Regions from separate parts of the Streptomyces melanosporofaciens genome, predicted to be linked through region 2. Evidence: predicted binding sites of a transcription regulator. Region 2 holds the regulator's gene; the other holds the start of a gene.
What was found. Region 2 encodes HrcA, which represses chaperone genes, less so after heat shock. Its sites were predicted from a motif close to TTNGCACTCNGNNNNNCNGAGTGCNAA; they were not measured.
Positions count from the first base shown of each region.

Region 1 (4,415 bases), 1.1 Mb from region 2:
CACATCAAGGACGACTCCGGCAACCCCACCCACTCCTTCAAGGACCGGGTCGTCGCCATCGCCGTCCAGGCCGCCCGCACCTTCGGCTTCACCACCCTCTCCTGCTCCTCCACCGGCAACCTCGCCGGCGCGGTCGGCGCCGCGGCCGCCCGTGCGGGCTTCCGCTCCTGCGTCTTCATCCCGCACGACCTGGAGGCCGGCAAGGTCGTCATGGCCGCGGTCTACGGCGGTGAGCTGGTCGGCATCGAGGGCACCTACGACGACGTCAACCGCTTCTGCAGCGAGCTGATCGGCGACCCGGTCGGCGAGGGCTGGGGCTTCGTCAACGTCAATCTGCGGCCGTACTACGGCGAGGGCTCCAAGACCCTGGCCTACGAGATCTGCGAGCAGCTCGGCTGGCGGCTGCCGGACCAGATCGTCATCCCGATCGCCTCCGGCTCCCAGCTCACCAAGATCGACAAGGGGCTGAAGGAGCTGATCGCGATCGGTCTGGTCGAGGACAAGCCCTACAAGATCTTCGGCGCCCAGGCCGAGGGCTGCTCCCCGGTCTCCGCCGCCTTCAAGGCCGGCCATGACGTCGTCCGGCCGCAGAAGCCGCAGACCATCGCCAAGTCGCTGGCCATCGGCAACCCCGCGGACGGCCCGTACGTCCTGGACATCGCCCGCCGTACGGGCGGCGCGGTGGAGGACGTGAACGACGAGCAGATCGTCGACGCGATCAAGCTGCTCGCCCGCACCGAGGGGATCTTCGCGGAGACCGCGGGCGGGGTGACCGTCGGCGTGACCAAGAAGCTGATCGAGGACGGTCTGCTCGACCCGTCCCTGACGACCGTCGTGCTCAACACCGGCGACGGCCTCAAGACCCTCGACGCGGTGGCCCCCACCACGGGTCCCTCCGCCATCATCCGCCCCACCCTTGACTCGTTCCGAGAGGCTGGTCTCGCATGAGCGTCAACGTCCGAATCCCGACCATCCTGCGCACATACACCGCCGGGCAGGCCGAGGTCCCCGCCGAGGGCGCGACCCTCGCCGAGGTCCTGGCGGACCTGGAGAAGAACCACCAGGGCATCGCGGCCCGCGTCCTGGACGACACCGGCAAGCTCCGCCGCTTCGTCAACGTCTACGTCAACGACGACGACGTCCGCTTCGCCGACGGCCTGGCCACGGCGACCCCGGACGGTGCCGGGATCTCGATCATCCCGGCGGTCGCGGGCGGCTGCTGACCCCGCGTCCACCCTCCTCACCTTTGGCATCGCCCCGTCCGGGGACAACCGGACGGGGCGATTCCGTGTGTGGAATCGCGATACAGTTGCCCGGATTCCCCGATGGCCCCCGGGCCGGAACCACATATGAGAACTCGTCAAGTTGTGCGTAAAGTGTGAGCACGAATTGTCGGGTTGGTTCCCTATGTCCCGCCCGGCTTGCCCGAACTTCACATAATTTCTCACTTTTAACCGTTCGGTCGTGCCCAGAATTCTCGTCCGATTGACCTGTTGCAGAGGGCGTTGGGACGGATACATTCAGCGGCGGTCGACGCGTTCCGGCGCACACCCCCCACATCCGGGGGGTGAGGTCTGACCCGGGTCCGCGGAGTGCGGTCCTGCGCAAGGGCCAGCAATAGGGGAGTTAGGAATGGCTCAGGGCACCGTCAAGTGGTTCAACGCGGAGAAGGGGTACGGCTTCATCGCGGTCGACGGTGGTGCGGACGTGTTCGTCCACTACAGCGCGATCCAGATGGACGGGTACCGCACCCTCGAGGAAGGCCAGCGGGTCGAGTTCGAGATCTCGCAGGGTCAGAAGGGCCCGCAGGCCGACATGGTCCGCGTGGCCGTAGGCTGACGCGCCGACGCGACGCAGCTGAACAGTACAGTCCGAAGGGTCCGTGTCCCGGCCAGGGTGCGGACCCTTCGGCGTGTCCGCGCTGATCATTACGGGGGCTGGTGCAGGGGTGGATGCCCTTCGGGCGCTTGCGCCCACCCGTCACCCGGCCGCCACCCCTCGAGGATGCCCTTCGGGCGCTTGCGCCCACCCGTCACCCGGCCGCCACCCCTCGAGGATGCCCTTCGGGCGCTTGCGCCCACCCGTCACCCGGCCGCCACCCCTCGAGGATGCCCTTCGGGCGCTTGCGCCCACCCGTCACCCGGCCGCCACCCCTCAAGGATGCCCTTCGGGCGCTTGCACTCTATAGGCCCGAGTGCTAATCATTGGCGTTAGCACTCTGACGTTGAGAGTGACAGAAGGACCGGGTCGGTGAGGCCCGCCAGGCCATGCGGGGCAAGGAACCGTACGGCAGGCAGGCCGTCCGTCGCGGGCGCCAGCGCGGTCCGGAGCAATCCACCCCGTCTTGGGAGGACCACTTCACATGGCCAAGATCATCGCGTTCGACGAGGAGGCGCGGCGCGGCCTCGAGCGCGGGATGAACCAGCTCGCCGACGCCGTCAAGGTCACCCTCGGCCCCAAGGGCCGCAACGTCGTCCTCGAGAAGAAGTGGGGCGCCCCCACGATCACCAACGATGGTGTTTCCATCGCCAAGGAGATCGAGCTCGAGGACGCGTACGAGAAGATCGGCGCCGAGCTGGTCAAGGAGGTCGCGAAGAAGACGGACGACGTCGCCGGTGACGGCACGACGACCGCGACCGTCCTCGCCCAGGCGCTGGTCAAGGAGGGCCTGCGCAACGTCGCCGCCGGTGCCAACCCGATGGCGCTCAAGCGGGGTATCGAGAAGGCCGTCGAGGCCGTCTCCGCCCAGCTCCTCGAGCAGGCCAAGGACGTGGAGACCAAGGAGCAGATCGCCTCCACCGCCTCCATCTCCGCCGCCGACACCCAGATCGGTGAGCTCATCGCCGAGGCGATGGACAAGGTCGGCAAGGAAGGTGTCATCACCGTCGAGGAGTCGCAGACCTTCGGGCTCGAGCTCGAGCTCACCGAGGGCATGCGCTTCGACAAGGGTTACATCTCCCCGTACTTCGCGACGGACATGGAGCGTATGGAGTCGTCGCTCGACGACCCGTACATCCTGATCGTCAACTCCAAGATCAGCAGCGTGAAGGACCTCCTCCCGCTGCTCGAGAAGGTCATGCAGTCGGGCAAGCCGCTGCTGATCATCGCCGAGGACGTCGAGGGCGAGGCCCTGGCCACCCTGGTCGTCAACAAGATCCGTGGCACCTTCAAGTCCGTCGCCGTCAAGGCCCCGGGCTTCGGTGACCGCCGTAAGGCCATGCTCGGTGACATCGCCATCCTTACCGGTGGCACCGTCATCTCCGAGGAGGTCGGCCTCAAGCTCGAGAACGCCGGTCTCGATCTGCTCGGCCGCGCCCGCAAGGTCACCGTCACCAAGGACGAGACCACCATCGTGGACGGCGCCGGCGACACCGACCAGGTGCAGGGCCGCGTCAACCAGATCCGCGCCGAGATCGAGTCCTCGGACTCGGACTACGACCGCGAGAAGCTGCAGGAGCGCCTGGCGAAGCTGGCCGGCGGCGTGGCCGTCATCAAGGCCGGTGCCGCCACCGAGGTCGAGCTCAAGGAGCGCAAGCACCGCATCGAGGACGCGGTGCGCAACGCCAAGGCGGCCGTCGAGGAGGGCATCGTCGCCGGTGGTGGCGTGGCCCTGCTGCAGACCGTCTCGGTCTTCGAGAAGCTGGAGCTCGAGGGCGACGAGGCCACCGGTGCCCAGGCCGTGCGCCTGGCCCTGGAGGCCCCGCTGAAGCAGATCGCGGTCAACGCCGGTCTCGAGGGCGGCGTCGTGGTCGAGAAGGTGCGCAACCTGACCCCGGGCCACGGCCTCAACGCCGCGACCGGTGAGTACGTCGACCTGATCGCCGAGGGCATCATCGACCCGGCCAAGGTCACGCGCTCCGCGCTGCAGAACGCCGCGTCGATCGCCGCGCTGTTCCTCACCACCGAGGCCGTCATCGCCGACAAGCCGGAGAAGGCCGCCCCGGCGGGCGCTCCGGGCGGCATGCCGGGCGGTGACATGGACTTCTGATCGACTCGGCGCTTCGTTCGCCGGTCGGTCGTACCGTCCAGGACGTCGGGGCGGCACCCTCTCCCAGGGGTGCCGCCCCGACGGCGTTTTGGGGGCCGGGCCCCGGCTGCGGGAGCAGGCGTATCCGGGGCTTACCGCTTGGCCGCATCGAGGGCGGCGCGCAGATGGCCGTGTGCCTCGGCGAGCAGCTTCTCGGCGGTCGTGGCGTCCACCTCGCCCAGGATGGTGAGGATCGCGTTCTTCACCTCGCCGTCCGTGGCCGCCAGCGCGCTTTCGATCCGCTGGTCGGAGGCGCCGGTCGCCAGGAAGACGATCCTCCGCGAGCGGGCGCGCAGCTTGTCGTTGGAGGCGCGCACATCGACCATCAGATTTCCGAAGGTCTTGCCCAGCCGGATCATGGTGATGGTCGAGATCATGTTGAGCACCA
Region 1 is NZ_FNST01000002.1:2,795,275-2,799,689, reverse strand. Features, by position in the region: gene thrC (threonine synthase) at 1-948, shown strand, start outside; gene BLV72_RS14485 (MoaD/ThiS family protein) at 945-1,223, shown strand; gene BLV72_RS14480 (cold-shock protein) at 1,633-1,839, shown strand; gene groL (chaperonin GroEL) at 2,363-3,988, shown strand; gene murQ (N-acetylmuramic acid 6-phosphate etherase) at 4,120-4,415, opposite strand, start outside.
Region 1: a site for HrcA is predicted at 2,175-2,201, ahead of groL (chaperonin GroEL). Genes of this name have one in related genera too.

Region 2 (4,415 bases):
GGCGTACGCGCAGGCCCTGGGCGAGGGCAGGTCGCCCGGCGCGGGCCGGGAGCTGCTGACCGCCGAGGAGCGCCGGGTGGAGCGCATCCTGCTGGAGCTGCGGCTGGTCGAGGGCTGCCCGCTGGAGCTGCTGCGCCCGGCCGGGGCGGCGGCCGCGGCCCGGGCGCTGGAGGACGGGCTGCTGGATCCGGGGCCGTACGGACGGGGGCGGGCCGTGCTCACGCTGCGTGGGCGGCTGCTGGCGGACGCGGTGGTGCGCGACCTGGTGGACTGAGACGGGAGCCGTCAGCCCTGCGGGGCCGTCACGAAGTCGATCAACTCCTCCACCCGCCCCAGGAGCTCCGGCCGGAGGTCCTTGTAGGAGTGGACCGAGGACAGGATCCGCTGCCAGGCGGCCCCGGTGTTCTCCGGCCAGCCCAGGGCGCGGCAGACGCCCTTCTTCCAGTCCTGGCCGTGCGGCACCGTCGGCCAGGCCGGGATGCCGACGGAGGACGGCTTCACGGCCTCCCAGATGTCGATATAGGGGTGGCCGAGGACCAGCACATGCTCGCCGGTGACCTGCCCGGCGATACGGGACTCCTTCGAACCCGTCACCAGATGGTCGACGAGGACGCCGAGCCGGGCGTCCGGGCCGGGGGAGAAGCCATCCACGATGGCGGGCAGGTCGTCGACGCCCTCCAGGTACTCCACGACGACGCCCTCGATGCGCAGATCGTCGCCCCAGACCCGCTCCACCAGCTCCGCGTCGTGGCGCCCCTCGACATAGACGCGCCCCGCACGGGCGACCCTCGCGCGCGCTCCCGGAACGGCGATCGACCCCGAGGCCGTGCGCTGGGGCGCGCTGGGGGCCGCCGCGCGCGGGCGTACGAGGGTGACGACACGCCCCTCGAGCAGAAAACCGCGCGGCTCCATGGGGAAGACGCGATGTTTGCCGAAGCGGTCCTCCAGAGTGACCGTGGGGCCCTGGGCGGTCTTCTCGCAGCGGATCACGGCGCCGCAGAAGCCGGTGGTGACCTCCTCCACGACGAGGTCCGGTTCGGCGGGGACCTCAGGGGCGGGCCGCTGCCGCTTCCAGGGCGGGGTCAGGTCCGGGTCGTACTGTCGCATCCGGATGACGATAGCGCGCGACGACCGCCCGCTCCTGTAGTGCGGACAACTAGGTGGACGCCTAGTAGGGCGCCTAGTCGGGCGGCTGGGGAGACGCCTAGAGGGACACGCCGAAGCGGGCCGCCAATTCGTCACGTTGGGCCCGGACGAACCCGGCGCTCACGACCGAGCCGTGCCCCGGGACGTACCGCGCGTCCGGGCCGCCGAGGGCGAGCAGCCGGTCGAGGGCGGCGGGCCAGCGGCCGGGGATCGCGTCCGGTCCGGCCTGCGGCGTGCCGGACTCCTCCACCAGATCGCCGCAGAAGACCACCTCGGGCCGGCCGGGCACCAGAACGGCCAGGTCATGGGCGGTGTGGCCGGGCCCCACATTGGCCAGCAGCACCTGCCGGTCACCCAGGTCCAGGGTGAGCTCCCCGGAGACCAGGTGGTGCGGGCCGACCAGATGGTCCACGGCCTCGGTGGCGGCGTTCCGGTCCACCCCGTGGCGGATCGCGTCCTCGCGCAGCGTCTCCCGCTCCCGGCGCAGCAGCTCGTCCATGCCCGTGGCCCCGTACACCTCGCAGCCCGCGAAGGCGGCCGAGCCCAGGACGTGGTCGAAGTGCGGATGGGTGAGCGCGATCCGGGTGGGGCGGCGGCCGGTCAGCCGGGTGATCAGGGCGCGCAGCTCGGCCCCGGCGCGCAGGGTCGCGCCGGTGTCCACGACGAGGATGTCGGTCCGGCCGACGACCACGCCGACCGTCTCGTCCCACTCCGGCAGCCGACGGCGGGCCACACCGGGCGCGAGCCGCTCCCAGCCTGCCTCTTCCCAACACGTCTCCATACCGCGACGCTAGCTCAACGGGGATGGGGGAGAGTTGCTGCCGACGGCGGCTCTTGCCCATGCCACCGCACCCCGCCGTACACTGGCGGAGGGGTTCTGGCACTCGTGCCCGGTGAGTGCCAGGGCGGACGACCTGATGAGACCGCTGGACTGGAGGTGCGCGGGGTGCTCAGCGAACGCAGACTCGAGGTGCTGCGTGCCATTGTCCAGGACTATGTGGGGACGGAGGAGCCGGTCGGCTCCAAGGCGCTCACCGAGCGGCACCGGCTGGGGGTCTCGCCGGCCACGGTGCGTAACGACATGGCCGCTCTGGAGGACGAGGGGTTCATCGCCCAGCCGCATACGAGCGCCGGGCGGATCCCCACCGACAAGGGCTATCGCCTCTTCGTGGACAAGCTGGCGGGAGTGAAGCCGCTGTCCAGCCCGGAGCGGCGGGCCATTCAGAACTTCCTGGACGGCGCGGTCGACCTCGATGACGTGGTGGGCCGCACGGTCCGGCTGCTGGCGCAGCTGACCCGGCAGGTGGCGGTGGTGCAGTATCCGTCGCTGACCCGCTCGACGGTGCGCCATGTGGAGCTGCTGCCGCTGGCCACGGCCCGGGTGATGCTGGTGCTGATCACGGACACCGGCCGGGTGGAGCAGCGCATGGTGGACTGCCCCAGTCCGATCACCGAGGACTCGCTGGCCGATCTGCGCGCCCGGCTCAACAGCCGGGTCGTGGGTCGGCGTTTCGCGGATGTGCCGCAGTTGGTGCAGGATCTTCCGGAGTCCTTCGAACAGGAGGACCGGGGGACCGTCTCGATCGTGTTGTCGACCTTGCTCGAGACGCTGGTGGAGGAGACCGAGGAGCGGCTGATGATCGGCGGCACCGCGAACCTCACGCGTTTCGTGCATGATTTTCCCCTGACGATCCGGCCCGTCCTGGAGGCACTCGAGGAGCATGTCGTCCTCCTCAAGTTGCTGGGCGAGGCCAAGGACTCGGGTATGACCGTGCGGATCGGGCATGAGAATGCTCACGAGGGGCTCAACGCCACCTCGGTCGTCGCGGTCGGCTACGGTTCCGGCGACGAGGCGGTCGCCAAACTCGGCGTGGTCGGACCGACCCGCATGGACTACCCCGGAACGATGGGAGCGGTACGCGCAGTGGCACGTTACGTCGGACAGATCCTGGCGGAGTCGTAAGTGGCGACGGACTACTACGCAGTCCTGGGCGTGCCGCGTGATGCCTCGCAGGACCAGATCAAGAAGGCATTCCGTCGGCTCGCGCGCGAGCTGCATCCGGATGTGAACCCGGATCCGAAGACCCAGGAGCGGTTCAAGGAGATCAACGCCGCTTACGAGGTCTTGTCGGACCCACAGAAGAAGCAGGTCTACGACCTGGGCGGGGACCCGATGTCCGGGGCCGGCGGCGGTGGCGCCGGAGGCTTCGGCGGAGGCTTCGGCAACTTCTCCGACATCATGGACGCGTTCTTCGGCACCGCCTCGCAGCGCGGTCCGCGCTCCAGGACCCGGCGCGGTCAGGACGCGATGATCCGTCTGGACGTGGAGCTCAGCGAGGCCGCGTTCGGGACCACCAAGGACATCCAGGTCGACACCGCGGTCGTCTGCACCACGTGCAGCGGCGAGGGCGCGGCGCCGGGCACCTCGGCGCAGACCTGTGACATGTGCCGTGGCCGCGGTGAGGTCTCCCAGGTGACGCGGTCCTTCCTGGGCCAGGTCATGACCTCGCGGCCGTGCCCGCAGTGCCAGGGCTTCGGCACCGTGGTGCCGACCCCGTGCCCGGAGTGCGCGGGCGACGGCCGGATCCGCTCGCGGCGCACCCTGACCGTGAAGATCCCCGCCGGTGTGGACAACGGCACCAGGATCCAGCTGGCCGGTGAGGGCGAGGTCGGACCGGGCGGCGGCCCGGCGGGCGACCTGTATGTGGAGATCCACGAGGTCCCGCACCCGGTCTTCCAGCGGCGCGGCGACGATATGCACTGCACGGTGACCATCCCGATGACGGCGGCGTCGCTGGGCACCAAGGTGCCACTGGAGACGCTGGACGGCCTGGAGGAGGTCGACATCCGGCCCGGTACCCAGTCCGGCCAGTCGATCCCGCTGCACCAGCGCGGCGTCACCCATCTGCGGGGCGGCGGCCGTGGCGACCTGATCGTGCATGTCGAGGTGACCACCCCGACCAAGCTCGACCCGGAGCAGGAGGAGCTGCTGCGGCGGCTGTCCAAGCTGCGCGGCGAGGAGCGCCCGGTCGGCGAATTCAAGCCTGGACAGCAAGGGCTGTTCTCGCGGCTGAAGGACGCGTTCAACGGGCGGTGATCCGGTGGTGAGCCCGTGTGGAGGGCATGGCACGATGTGGCCATGTCCTCCGCGCTGACCGATCTTTACCGGTACCCGATCGTGCAGGCGCCGATGGCGGGTGGAGCCTCCTGCCCGCAGCTCGCCGCCACTGTCTCCGAGGCCGGTGGCCTCGGTTTCCTCGCTGCCGGCT
Region 2 is NZ_FNST01000002.1:1,659,759-1,664,173, reverse strand. Features, by position in the region: gene hemW (radical SAM family heme chaperone HemW) at 1-274, shown strand, start outside; gene BLV72_RS10185 (DUF3097 domain-containing protein) at 286-1,107, opposite strand; gene BLV72_RS10180 (MBL fold metallo-hydrolase) at 1,205-1,927, opposite strand; gene hrcA (heat-inducible transcriptional repressor HrcA) at 2,093-3,109, shown strand; gene dnaJ (molecular chaperone DnaJ) at 3,110-4,243, shown strand; gene BLV72_RS10165 (nitronate monooxygenase) at 4,286-4,415, shown strand, end outside.